DNA from 2 places in the Peribacillus sp. FSL M8-0224 genome. Region 1 is predicted to be linked to the other one. Evidence: riboswitches for the same ligand, from Rfam matches in the RefSeq annotation. Region 1 holds a riboswitch; the other holds the start of a gene.

Region 1 (6,034 bases):
CATAGTCCTGGAATGTTTCGATTTCCAAATCGATTCCTTTTTCTTTAAGAAGCGGTTTAGCTTCCTCAAGGATTTCTGCATGAGGAACATTGGATGCCCCTACAACTATTTTCTTCGATTCTTTTTCCGTATCGCTGCCGCTTTTATCCTTTTCACTTCCACAAGCAGCCAAAGCGATAGATAACACTAAGATTAATGCAAATCCTAAAAACTTTTTCATCCTATTCATCTCCCTTTATCTTTTGTCCAATTTAGATGTAATCACATCTCCAATAATTTGAATTATGAAGACGATAATTAGAATAACGATCGTCGCTACAAGCGTAACGTCATTTTGATTTCTTTGATAGCCGTCCAAATAGGCTAGATTACCAAGCCCGCCTGCGCCGATGACCCCGGCCATCGCGGTATATCCAACCAATGCAATCGATGTTACCGTAATCCCGGAAATAAGGGCAGGCATCGACTCTGGAAGAAGGACCTTCCAAATGATCGTGCTCGTTTTTGCCCCCATCGATTTAGCGGCTTCAATTACACCTTTATCGATTTCACGGAGGCCGATTTCAACCATACGCGCATAAAATGGGGCCGCACCGATAATAAGTGCCGGCAGTGCAGCGTTCTCACCGATCATGGAACCGACAAGCGCTTTAGTGAAAGGAATGAGCAGCACGATCAAAATAAGAAATGGAATGGAACGGAATATATTGACGACAGCACTCATGACTCCGTTGACAGCCCGGTTTTGCCACATATTACCCTTCCCTGTCAGGAAAAGGATCAATCCTAGTATTATGCCTATAAAAAAGGTTGCCACTACAGAGACGCTTGTCATGTAAAGCGTTTCTTTCGTAGCTTCAATGATGTCTTCCCAATCAACATTCGGCAATAATTCTTCAAGCATGAGTAATCACCTCCACGCCTACCTGCTGTGCTCTAATGAATTCGATTGCGCGGAGCATTTCATCCTCTTTGCCATCTAGATGGATAAACAATGTTCCATATGAACCGCTTCTTGTTTGGGATATCTTACCTTGAACGATATTGACATCCAACTCGAAGTTACGTACAAGCTTGGTGATCAATGGGCTTTCTGCATGATCACCTACAAAGGTCAATTGAATCACTTTGCCGGCTGGATAGCGTTCGAGCAAATGGTCCATCGTTTCTTTCGTTTCTTCCGGTTCCGTTACCTGTTGGACGAAACGCTTCGTCATTTGTTCTTTAGGATTCTTGAAGACATCCAGGACAGGACCCTGTTCAACAACCTGCCCGCTTTCCATCACGGCGACGCGATGGCAGATTTTACGTATTACATGCATTTCATGCGTAATCAAGACGATCGTCAATCCCAAACGCTGATTGATGTCAACAAGCAATTCGAGTATGGAGTCGGTAGTCTGCGGATCCAATGCAGAAGTCGCTTCATCACACAGCAGAACTTTAGGGTCATTTGCCAGAGCCCTGGCTATTCCCACCCTTTGCTTTTGCCCTCCGCTTAATTGCGAAGGATAGGCCTTTTCCCTGCCTTCAAGTCCGACTAACTTGATCAATTCGTTCACACGCTTGGTGCGTTCAGGTTTAGAAACTCCTGCAATTTCCAAAGGGAAAGATATATTCTCCTGAACGGTCCTTGACCATAATAGATTGAAATGTTGGAAAATCATGCTGATTTCTTGACGGGCCTTACGGAGCTGAGCCCCTTTAATTTTTGAAATTTCCTTTTCAGCCACCACAACGGATCCCTCTGTCGGTGTTTCCAATCCATTGAGCATTCTGATCAAAGTACTTTTCCCCGCTCCACTGTAACCGATGATACCGAAAATCTCGCCTTTATTTATTTCAACATTCACATTATTTACAGCCTTGATCGTCTCACTGTTTCCTTTTCCTGTTCGGAACAGCTTACTGACTTTCGTCAATGTAATCATTAACCCTCACCTCTTTTATCCAATAAAACCTATGAACTTAGTTGATTTCTCTACATTATTAGTCTGTTTCTCCTATCATGTAAAAGTTTTCCCAATTAAAATAGAAAAAACCTTTCTGCATGAGCAGAAAGGCAGGTGAAGAAACAGGCCTTCCTCTCATCTTCCAAAGTGATTAAACTTTGTGTGAATTGGCACCTTTCCAAGGAAATCTCCTTGTCGGTTGCCGGGTTTCATCGGGCACATCCCTCCACCTCTCTTGATAAGAGCTAATATATAGAATATTTGTACATCATTAAGTTCTTTAGTATGGAGAAATTTTATCATAGATAAAAAAGGAGCGCAATGTATATTATTTCTAGTACAAGAATGAACAGGAACTTTACTTAAACCGATTTGGAAGTCAAGGAGACGATATTCGTCGCCTTTTCAATTGCCTGCTCCAAATCTTCTATTAAGTCGTCTACATTTTCAATCCCAATCGATAATCGGACTTGATCGGCACTTACGCCCGCTTTCGCAAGACCCGCCTCATTCAATTGTTGATGGGTCGTACTGGCTGGGTGGATGATCAAGCTCTTCGCATCCCCCACATTAGCCACATGGGACCATAATTCCACCGAATTGATAAGTTTTGCCCCAGCTTCGCGATTACCTTGAATCCCAAATGTCACGACAGATCCAGCTCCCTTTGGCAAATACTTATCCGCAAGGGCTTTATCGGGATGATCCTCATCACCAGGATGTGAAACCCAGGTAACGGCAGGATGGTTTTTTAAATAGTTTATGACAGACTTGGTGTTGGATAGATGCTCTTTCATCCTTACATGCAGCGTTTCAAGTCCAAGCGTAAACTGGAATGCACTTTGGGCACTTAGTGCTGGGCCCAAATCACGGAGTAACTGGACTCGGGCTTTCGTTATGAATGCAGCAGGTCCAACTGCCTCGGCGTATACCAGACCGTCGTAACTTGGGTCAGGCTCCGTGAAGCCAGGGTAGTTCGGCGAGTTCCAATCAAATTTCCCTCCATCCACGATGACACCGCCTAGCGTCGTTCCATTTCCAAGAAGCCATTTTGTAGCGGAATGGATGACAATATCCGCTCCAAAATCAATTGGTTTGCAAAGATACGGTGTCGCGAAGGTATTATCAATGATTAAAGGTATGCCGGCTTCGTGGGCAATTTCCGCTACCGCTTCAATATCGAGCACCCTCAAACTTGGATTTCCGATCGTTTCAGCAAAAATGGCTTTAGTTCTTGGCGTAATCGCCCTTTTGAAGTTTTCAGGGTCATCGGGAGAAACGAACTTCACTTTGATCCCATATTTAGGAAGAGTGTTTTCAAAAAGGTTATACGTACCGCCATATAATGTAGAGGCAGAAACAATCTCATCCCCTGCAGCGGCGATATTCAGGATTGAAAGTGAGATGGCGGCCATTCCGCTTGCCGTTGCCAATCCGCCGATACCGCCTTCCAATAAAGCCATCCTTTCCTCAAAAACACTGACCGTGGGATTATGAAGCCGTGTATATATATAGCCATTCTCCTTTAGGCCAAATAAATTCGCTGCATGGTCGGTGTCCTTGAACAAGTATGCATTGCTTTGGTAGATAGGAACGGCACGGGCACCTGTTTCATCAGCTTGGAGACCGCCATGAACACTTAATGTTTCGAAACGCAACTTTTTCTCTGACATATAATTTCACCTTTTTCTATGGATTTAGTTGGATTTATATGAAATCTGGCTTTTTATAAACAAAAAAACCACTTCAATAAGAAGAGGTTTCAAGAACACACCTCATCTACCAGAGCCAACACTCTGCTGGAATTAGCACCGTATATAAAAATTTATACCGGTTGCCGGGCTTCGTCGGGCCAGTCCCTCCGCCACTCTTGATAAGAACTATTAAATTCTGCCATTACTTAATTCAAAATATAGCATTTTAGATTAAATCAGTCAATGAATTGTTAGAATATTCTTTGTTTTTCTCTTCTCTCATTCAAATGTCAGCAACAAAGAAAACCAACCGCGGTTCTGATTGGTTTCCTAGCTGATTTCCTTAAGCAATCCGTACAAATAAGGAACGGATTGAAAGGCATATATTTTTTTGTGCAGCTGCCCTTCTTTGAAAAGCAATAAGCAAGGAACACTTTCGATTTCATATGATTCGGCAATTGCTTGGACATAGTTCATATTCATTTTGCCTGCCTTCAATTCCGGAAAAAGCTCCAAGGATATCGTCAACATCTTGGAGGCCACCTGACAGGTGCCGCATAAAGGTGTATATAAATATAAGCAAAAGGTTTCCCCATTTTCAACAGCAAGCTTACACTCTTCTTCTTTCCATTCTTGCATCAATTAGTCGTTCACCCTTTGACTTAGAAATTTCATTTTCACATTCATATTGGCAGATAGGAGCACAGTTGCGATATGATGTTCGGGTGAGCTCTCCACTTCTTTGTACATTTTATTAATATACAGGTGGTTCGCTTCCGGCATTTCCCTTCGGAACTGCTTCCGCAGCTTTTCTCCTGATTCATCTGCGTCAAAAAGGAGATAAACATCACGGTCCATCAATTCATCCACTAATTCATCCAGCTTAGTTAATGATATGGTCCCATTCGTACATATTATTTCCACATCTTCATTTAAAACGGAGGCAACTTTTCTTCTATCGGAACTGCCTTCTACAATGATCACTTTATCGAATTCGCCCCACTCCATGTCATCACTCCATCTCACGAATTATGTGCGCAACTCACCCACTGTACAAATGAAAAAGAGAGCAGGCCTTTTCAGTCCCCCCTCTCCTTTCTTTTTAACCGTTGATTAAACTCTCATACTCTTCAGCGCTCATCAAGTTTTCAATATCACTGACATTAGATGGTTCAAGCACGACCATCCATGCCTTTTCATAAGGAGACTCATTTACATATTCAGGGTTGTCACTTAAATCTTCGTTTACTTCAACAACCTTGCCACTGATAGGTGCATAAAGCTCAGAAACGGTCTTAACGGATTCAACACTTCCAAATGGTTCGTTCGCTTTCAATTCATCGCCGATTTCCGGAAGCTCAACGAATACGATGTCCCCAAGCTCGGACTGTGCGAATGCCGTAATTCCAATGCGCACTGTTCCATCTTCCGTTTTGACCCATTCATGTTCTTTAGTGTAACGAAGTTCTTTTGGTGTTGTTGTCATAATTAACCCTCCATATGTACATCTTATTTTATCTATTCCATTATAAGGTAGATTGTTTGTTTAAGTAAGGAATTAACCAAATATTTCGTGAAATTTCAGTTCCAAACCTGTTCGAATTGCTCTTCTTTGAAACCTACCGTCACTTTGGTGCCATCCGTAACGATCGGCCTTTTCAGAAGCATGCCATCTGTGGACAATATATCAAGCATCTCTGCTTCAGAAGCTTCTTTCAGCTTATCCTTTAAGCCTAGCTCCCGATATTTTTGACCGCTAGTATTGAAAAACTTCTTCAACTCCAAATTGCTGTTTTTATATAGTTGTTCTATTTCAGTTCGCGAAGGGGGATTATCCGCTATATGGATCGCTTCATATTGCAGTTCATGATTATCCAGCCACTTCTTCGCATTACGGCATGTACCGCATTTTGGGTACCAATATAATGTTAAGCCCATCATTTCACCACCTATCAATAGAATACCCGTTTTTACCACGCAATACAACGAAATGTCTTTTGAATTTCCAATGCGATTTCATCAAAGGAAATAAAGGGAATGCCTTTTCGGGCATTCCCTTTACGGATTCTGACTTATTGCTTAAAGAGCATATTTTTCCGTTTCGATTACTTTGACGGATGCTTCGCGTTTTTTCGCAATGACATTGATCGGAGTGTGTCTTGTCAGCTTACGGAGCGACGAAAGCATGATGCGAAGAGTATCGCCTGTTTCCACCGCAATTAACGTTTCCTTTGCATGCTGTTCTATTTCATTGAAAGCTTCCTGAACGAAGATTTCCGTGTAAAGCACTTTTTGTTTGTTCTTCTCCAGACCTGTAGCTGCAATTGCTTTTTCCGTACGCAATACCACGGATTCAGCTGCATAGGCAAGAGATGTGATATCAGCAAT
Region 2 (6,034 bases), 2.1 Mb from region 1:
GGCAATTGGATTCATAAAAAAGGGATCAAGCCGGATATTAATGTGAAGCTTCCTGATTATGCCAGCCTTCCGTACATTTCCCCTGAAAAGGAATTGAAAGCATCCGATTCTTCGAGTGAAGTGAAAGCAGCTGAAGAGATGCTGAAGGAAGCAGGCCATGATCCGGGTAAGATAGATGGATTCTTTGATGAAGCAACAACGAATGCGGTCACAGCATTCCAAAGGGAACAAAAAATTAAAGAAACTGGCACCATTAAAGATGATACTACCGTGAAATTGATGCAGGTCATCCAGGAGAAAATCCTTAAGAATGACACACAAGTGAAAAAGGCGGTAGAAGTATTAAAGAAAGAAATCAATAAATGATTTTGACCGAAAAGCCTGTCAGCGAATATCGTTGGCAGGCTTTTTTGTCGTTTCATGCATAGGATTCCAAAATTAGGCAGAGAATAGGGGTAATTTTCCGATGAGGTGAGGTAATGAAAGAAAAGGTATTGTTCATATATCTATTGGTCTTGATTCTGGCAGGCTGCACCTATGTGCCTTTACCCAAACAAAATGGAAATGAAGGTACGGAAAAAAAACTAACAAAAGAAGAGACTAAGGAAAGCGATAAAATATTTCTGTTAATTGGTGTTGACACAAGGGGAGAGCAAAAATCTCGATCAGATGCGATTATCCTGGCAAAATACTTTCCTGAGCAGGAGAAACTGAAGCTGGCTTCCATTATGCGTGATAGTTATGTGAAAATCCCCGGGAATAAATCAGGATATAACAAAATAAATGCTGCTTATTATTATGGTGGGAGGGAATTGCTGAAGAAAACCATACAGGAAAACTTCGATGTCAAGGTCGACCATGTTGCGGTAATCGACTTCCAAGGATTTGTGAAGATGGTGGATTTACTTGCCCCTGAGGGGGTGGCGGTGAATGTGGATCAGGAAATCATAGATGATATGAGTATCCAAGCAAGCGTCGGTAAAAATGTTTTACATGGTGAGGAAATATTGAAATATGTCCGTTTTAGACATGACGATGAAAGTGATTTTGGCAGGGTTGAGCGTCAACAAGAAGTAATGGTTCAATTAAAAACAGCGTTTATAAATCAAATCTCATCCTTCGAAGGGATGGCTGCCCTTCCTAGTATCATAGAACAAGGACTATCGTACTTGGATACAGATATTGGTCTGAAAACAATAATGGAAATGGGACCAAAAGCCGTTTTCCATACACCGGACAAAGTCGAAACCCTAAGGGTTCCAGTGGAAGGAAGCTTTAAAGATGAAATATATCCCCAGTCCGGAGCCGTTTTGGAAATGGACTGCACTGAAAATAAAAAGGCACTTAAGGAGTTCTTTTCAAAATAATAAGAATGTCCAATTATCTTTTATTATCGAAGACATCCTTATATTAACTGAAGATGTTCGAAATTTAATATTGTAGTATAGACCTCGCAAGAATAATCTTAATTCGATCACCTTTAAAAAACGAGAGGGATAAGAAATCCTTCTCGTTTTTTATCACCAATAAAGGAACCTGGATCAATTAACAAAATGCGGAATGTTTTTGAAGAAATCCGGTGTTATGATGCCGTTTTCGGTAATGATGCTTGTAATTAGATGATTCGGTGTAACGTCAAAGGCTGGATTGAAAGTCTTCACGTTTTCCGGAGCGATCCTTACACCTTGAATGAAGGTGATTTCCGCTTCATTCCGTTCTTCGATCGGGATGGATGTGCCGGATTCGATAGACAGGTCGAATGTGCTTGATGGTGCGGCCACATAAAAGGGGATACCAAAGTGCTTGGCTAGTATGGCCAATCCCAATGTCCCGATTTTATTGGCTGTATCTCCATTGGCCGCAATCCTGTCGGCCCCGACGATAATTCCATTTATCCGTTTCTGGTGAATCGTATGAGCAGCCATATTATCAGAAATTAAGGTGACGTCAACTCCCGCTTGCATCAACTCCCAAGCCGTCAAACGAGCCCCTTGCAGGACAGGCCTGGTTTCACATGCGTACACTTTTAGCGGAAAGTCCCTTTCTTTAGCCAGGTGGAAGGGAGCCAAGGCAGTACCATACCGAGCTGTGGCGATTCCCCCAGCGTTGCAATGCGTAAGAATGGAATCACCTCTAGTGAATAGGGATAAACCATGTTCCCCGATTTTCCTGCACATTTCTTCATCTTCAGCAAAGATGGCTTTAGCCTCCGCTACAAGTGCTTCCTTGGCAGTTGAAATGCTTTGCGCAGCCTGCAAGGTGTTCTCCATCCTCTTTAAAGCCCAAAAAAGGTTGACTGCAGTTGGCCGTGAAGAGGCGAGTTTTTCAATATGCCTCGTTACATTTTTCTTGAATTCCCCTATTTCAGCGGTTGTTTCCTGTTTGGCACCAAGTGCAACACCAAATGCTGCCGTCAGTCCAATTGCAGGGGCACCGCGAACCTTTAAAGTCAAAATGCTGTCATATACATCATCAACAGAATGAAGTTCTATAAATTCAGTTATGGAAGGAAGGGCTTGTTGATTTAATAATGTAATATGGGTATCATCCCAATGTACAGAATATGGTAAGGGTGCTATTGTAGTCATGTTCAGGTCTCCTTTTAAATGGTTGAGTAAGATGGCAGTGTCCGTTGCTTCAACGCTTCAATGACGGCTGGAACATCCAATTCCTCCCGTTTTTTAATTAATAAAGTACCGATTTCCAATGTTGCCGTTTTGGCAGCGATCCTTGATACTTTATCTTCAATGACGTTTAAATCGGCAACATGGGAAAGGCCAATGGTTCGCCGAATCAGTTCACAGCCTGCAAAACCGAATGCATCTTTTTTGAATTTTGTCAGCAAATAAGGCAGATACCCTTTCACATGGCGGAATGGGCTTTTATTTTGGGCTTCCCATAATTCGGTATAAGTTTCTTCAAAGGCATTCCAAAATTCATGAAGGTGTGAGAAAATCTCTTCCTTTCCAGCGCCATTTCGTGTAATTGCCTGAAAAAGAAGGTTGGCGGTGTATTGGCCAAGGTCAAAACCAACGGGCCCATAAAAAGCGAATTCAGGATCAATAACCTTTGTTTCAGTTTCACTTGCAAATATACTTCCAGTATGTAAATCTCCATGAAGTAAGGCTTCCTGCTCGGTTTCAAAGCTTTGTTTCAGCTTAGCGACCTCAAGTATCACTTCTTGATCATTCCATATTTTTTGGGCGGCATCTTTCAATTCCACCTCGAAATCTCCCGGGAGTTCCTCAAAAAATGGATCCGTGAAAATAAAGACCTCAGTTATTTTGCAGAGTTCCGGATTCGTGAAATGTCGGGCCACTTCCTTTTTCGCGGATGGTTCTAAATGATAATCGGATGTATAAAATGCCGTCTTCGCAACATACTCACCAATATGCTGTGAAAGCAATGGATATGAATCGCCATCAATCAATCCTGTTCTAACGATTTTCAAGTGCGATAAATCCTCCATGACTGTGATGGCAAGCTGTTCATCCGAATAGTAAACTTGCGGTACGAATTCGGGGCAATAACTTCTGAAATGAATCAGCGCATTCGCTTCAATGGCTGCCCTTTTCAATGTCAGCGGCCAGCTTTCACCAAGTACCTTGGCATAAGGGACCGCTTGTTTGATTATTATACCTTTGTTTGTGACCGTGTCTGTAATATGAAAAACATAATTTAAGTTTCCATCGCCGATTTCATTACATGTCAAACTTGCATCCGCATTGACCAACCCAAGTTTTTTTGCAAGAGTTATAGCTGTTTCGTTTGTCAATCTCTTAAAATTTGAATGGTTTTGAGTCATTCTTTTCCCCTCCAGATTCAAAATAAGAATAAAAAAGCCTCTTTCATATAGAAAGAGGCAGAAGTTTTGGCTTCGGACCTCTTATCTTCCAGAAAATGAATTCTGGTGGAATTAGCACCGTGCTCTGTGGATTTAATAATCCGGCGGAGAATCCGCCCCATTTCACAATGGTATTACAGTCGGTTGCTGGGCTTCATAGGGCCTTTATCCCTCAGCCTGCTCTTGATAAGAGTAAATGTTTTCTGAAATTTTAATCTTCGGGAAAATAATATCAACTTTTTAAATAGTTTGTCAATGGGTAAATTAATAAAAATCAGGACGGCGATCTTCGAATACAGGTATTTTGTTACGTGCTTCCGTAACTTTGTTGAAGTCCAAGGTGCCTGTCAATAGTTCGTTTCCTTCTCCGGCTTCACTTATGATATTCCCCCATGGATCAATAATCAAGGAATGGCCCGCAAATATATTATTGACATCCGAACCTGTACGATTAACGGCTACAACATAGGCTTGGTTCTCGATGGCACGGCTTATCAATAAGGCTCTCCAGTGATCGAGTCTCGGCTTTGGCCATTCAGCCGTAACGAATAGAACTTCCGCGCCTTGAACGGTATGGACTCGCTGCCATTCGGGGAAACGAATGTCATAACAAACGAACCCGGCACATATTTTTTCATCAAGAGTAAATAAACCATCTTTTTCACCTGGCTGCAGGAAATGATGTTCATCCATTAATTGAAATAAGTGAAGCTTATCATATTCTTTAATGAGCTTTCCGTGTTTATCGATGATGATCATGGTGTTATAGATTCCCTTGCTTGTTTTTTTCGCAATGGAACCGCCGATGATGTGAATCTGGTGTTTCTGTGCCTGTGTTTTAAGAAATTCAATCGTTTTTTCTGCCTCTTGATCAGCAATCTCATTCAGCCTGGTCAAGTCGTATCCGGTTGTCCAAAGCTCTGGTAATATGACGATATCGGGTTCGGACCGAGCTGCTTTTTCCATCCATTGTTCTGCAACCTGAAAATTGATATCCGGTTGCCCGAAGGCTATATCCATTTGAATACAAGCTATTTTCCACTTCATCGTTTAAAACCCCCACACGTAAAAAATGCTTTACAAGACTACGATAAACATATATCATTTGTGACTAGAATTTCAAGAAATTTCAGAGAAGGTGTATAAATGGTGCAATTCGAAAAATCCGGACTGCTTCAGGACCTGCCCAAGCAGTTTTTTGCTTCACTGGTCGCAAAAGTCAATGCAATCACGGAGCAAGGACATGATGTCATTAATTTAGGCCAGGGAAACCCTGATCAGCCGACGCCGGAACATATCGTCAAAAGTTTGCAGTCTGCTGCTGAAAAAACGATTAATCATAAATATTCGCCATTCCGGGGACATCAATATTTAAAAGATGCTGCTGCCGTCTTTTATGAACGGGAATACGGTGTCAAGCTGGATCCGAATAGTGAAGTGGCGATTCTCTTCGGGGGCAAGGCAGGTCTTGTCGAACTTCCGCAGTGTTTATTGAATCCAGGTGATACGATCCTTGTTCCAGATCCCGGCTATCCGGATTATCTTTCCGGTGTTGTTTTAGCCCAGGCAAAGACCGAACTGATGCCCTTGACAGAAGAAAATGATTTTCTTCCGAAATACGATGACATACATAAAGAAGTTTTTGATAAAGCCAAAATGATGTTCTTGAATTATCCGAATAATCCCACAGGCGCTTCTGCAACTGAAAGTTTCTTTGATGAAACCGTCTCCTTTGCAAAAGAACATTCAATATGTGTGGTCCATGATTTTGCCTATGGGGCGATAGGATTCGACGGAAAAAAACCGATAAGCTTTCTCCAGGCGGAGGGAGCGAAGGATGTAGGAGTTGAAATAAATACTCTATCGAAAACATACAATATGGCAGGGTGGAGAGTCGGCTTCGCAGTGGGCAATAAGAGTGTAATAGAAGCTCTTGAACTATTACAAGACCATCTTTATGTGAGTCTTTTCCCGGCGATACAAGAAGCTGCGGCAAGCGCTTTGCTTGACTCACAGACCTGTGTAGAGCAGTTAGTGCAAATGTACGAGGGGCGAAGGAATGTTTTCATTGAGGGATTGAGGTCCATCGGCTGGGATGTCAAAGCTCCAGCGGCATCGTTTTTTGCCTGGCTCAAAGTACCTGAAGGTTTTACGTCCGAGAGTTTTGCGGACTATTTATTAACTCATGCC

Evidence for each region. Region 1 has a riboswitch for S-adenosylmethionine ahead of MKX49_RS23750 (O-acetylhomoserine aminocarboxypropyltransferase/cysteine synthase family protein). Riboswitches for the same ligand answer to the same signal wherever they lie in the genome.
Region 2: another riboswitch for S-adenosylmethionine. It lies ahead of mtnK (S-methyl-5-thioribose kinase); the one in region 1 lies ahead of MKX49_RS23750 (O-acetylhomoserine aminocarboxypropyltransferase/cysteine synthase family protein).

What each region holds. Positions count from the first base shown of each region.
Region 1 is NZ_JBBOOJ010000001.1:4,869,531-4,875,564, forward strand. Features, by position in the region: gene MKX49_RS23735 (MetQ/NlpA family ABC transporter substrate-binding protein) at 1-220, opposite strand, end outside; gene MKX49_RS23740 (methionine ABC transporter permease) at 236-904, opposite strand; gene MKX49_RS23745 (methionine ABC transporter ATP-binding protein) at 897-1,931, opposite strand; SAM riboswitch class I at 2,085-2,197, opposite strand; gene MKX49_RS23750 (O-acetylhomoserine aminocarboxypropyltransferase/cysteine synthase family protein) at 2,315-3,625, opposite strand; SAM riboswitch class I at 3,725-3,832, opposite strand; gene MKX49_RS23755 (thioredoxin family protein) at 3,977-4,285, opposite strand; gene MKX49_RS23760 (toprim domain-containing protein) at 4,289-4,654, opposite strand; gene gcvH (glycine cleavage system protein GcvH) at 4,749-5,132, opposite strand; gene MKX49_RS23770 (arsenate reductase family protein) at 5,228-5,584, opposite strand; gene MKX49_RS23775 (acyl-CoA dehydrogenase family protein) at 5,726-6,034, opposite strand, start outside.
Region 2 is NZ_JBBOOJ010000001.1:2,746,193-2,752,226, reverse strand. Features, by position in the region: gene MKX49_RS13100 (S41 family peptidase) at 1-366, shown strand, start outside; gene MKX49_RS13095 (LCP family protein) at 480-1,367, shown strand; gene mtnA (S-methyl-5-thioribose-1-phosphate isomerase) at 1,542-2,588, opposite strand; gene mtnK (S-methyl-5-thioribose kinase) at 2,603-3,805, opposite strand; SAM riboswitch class I at 3,884-4,037, opposite strand; gene MKX49_RS13080 (carbon-nitrogen family hydrolase) at 4,109-4,891, opposite strand; gene MKX49_RS13075 (pyridoxal phosphate-dependent aminotransferase) at 4,991-6,034, shown strand, end outside.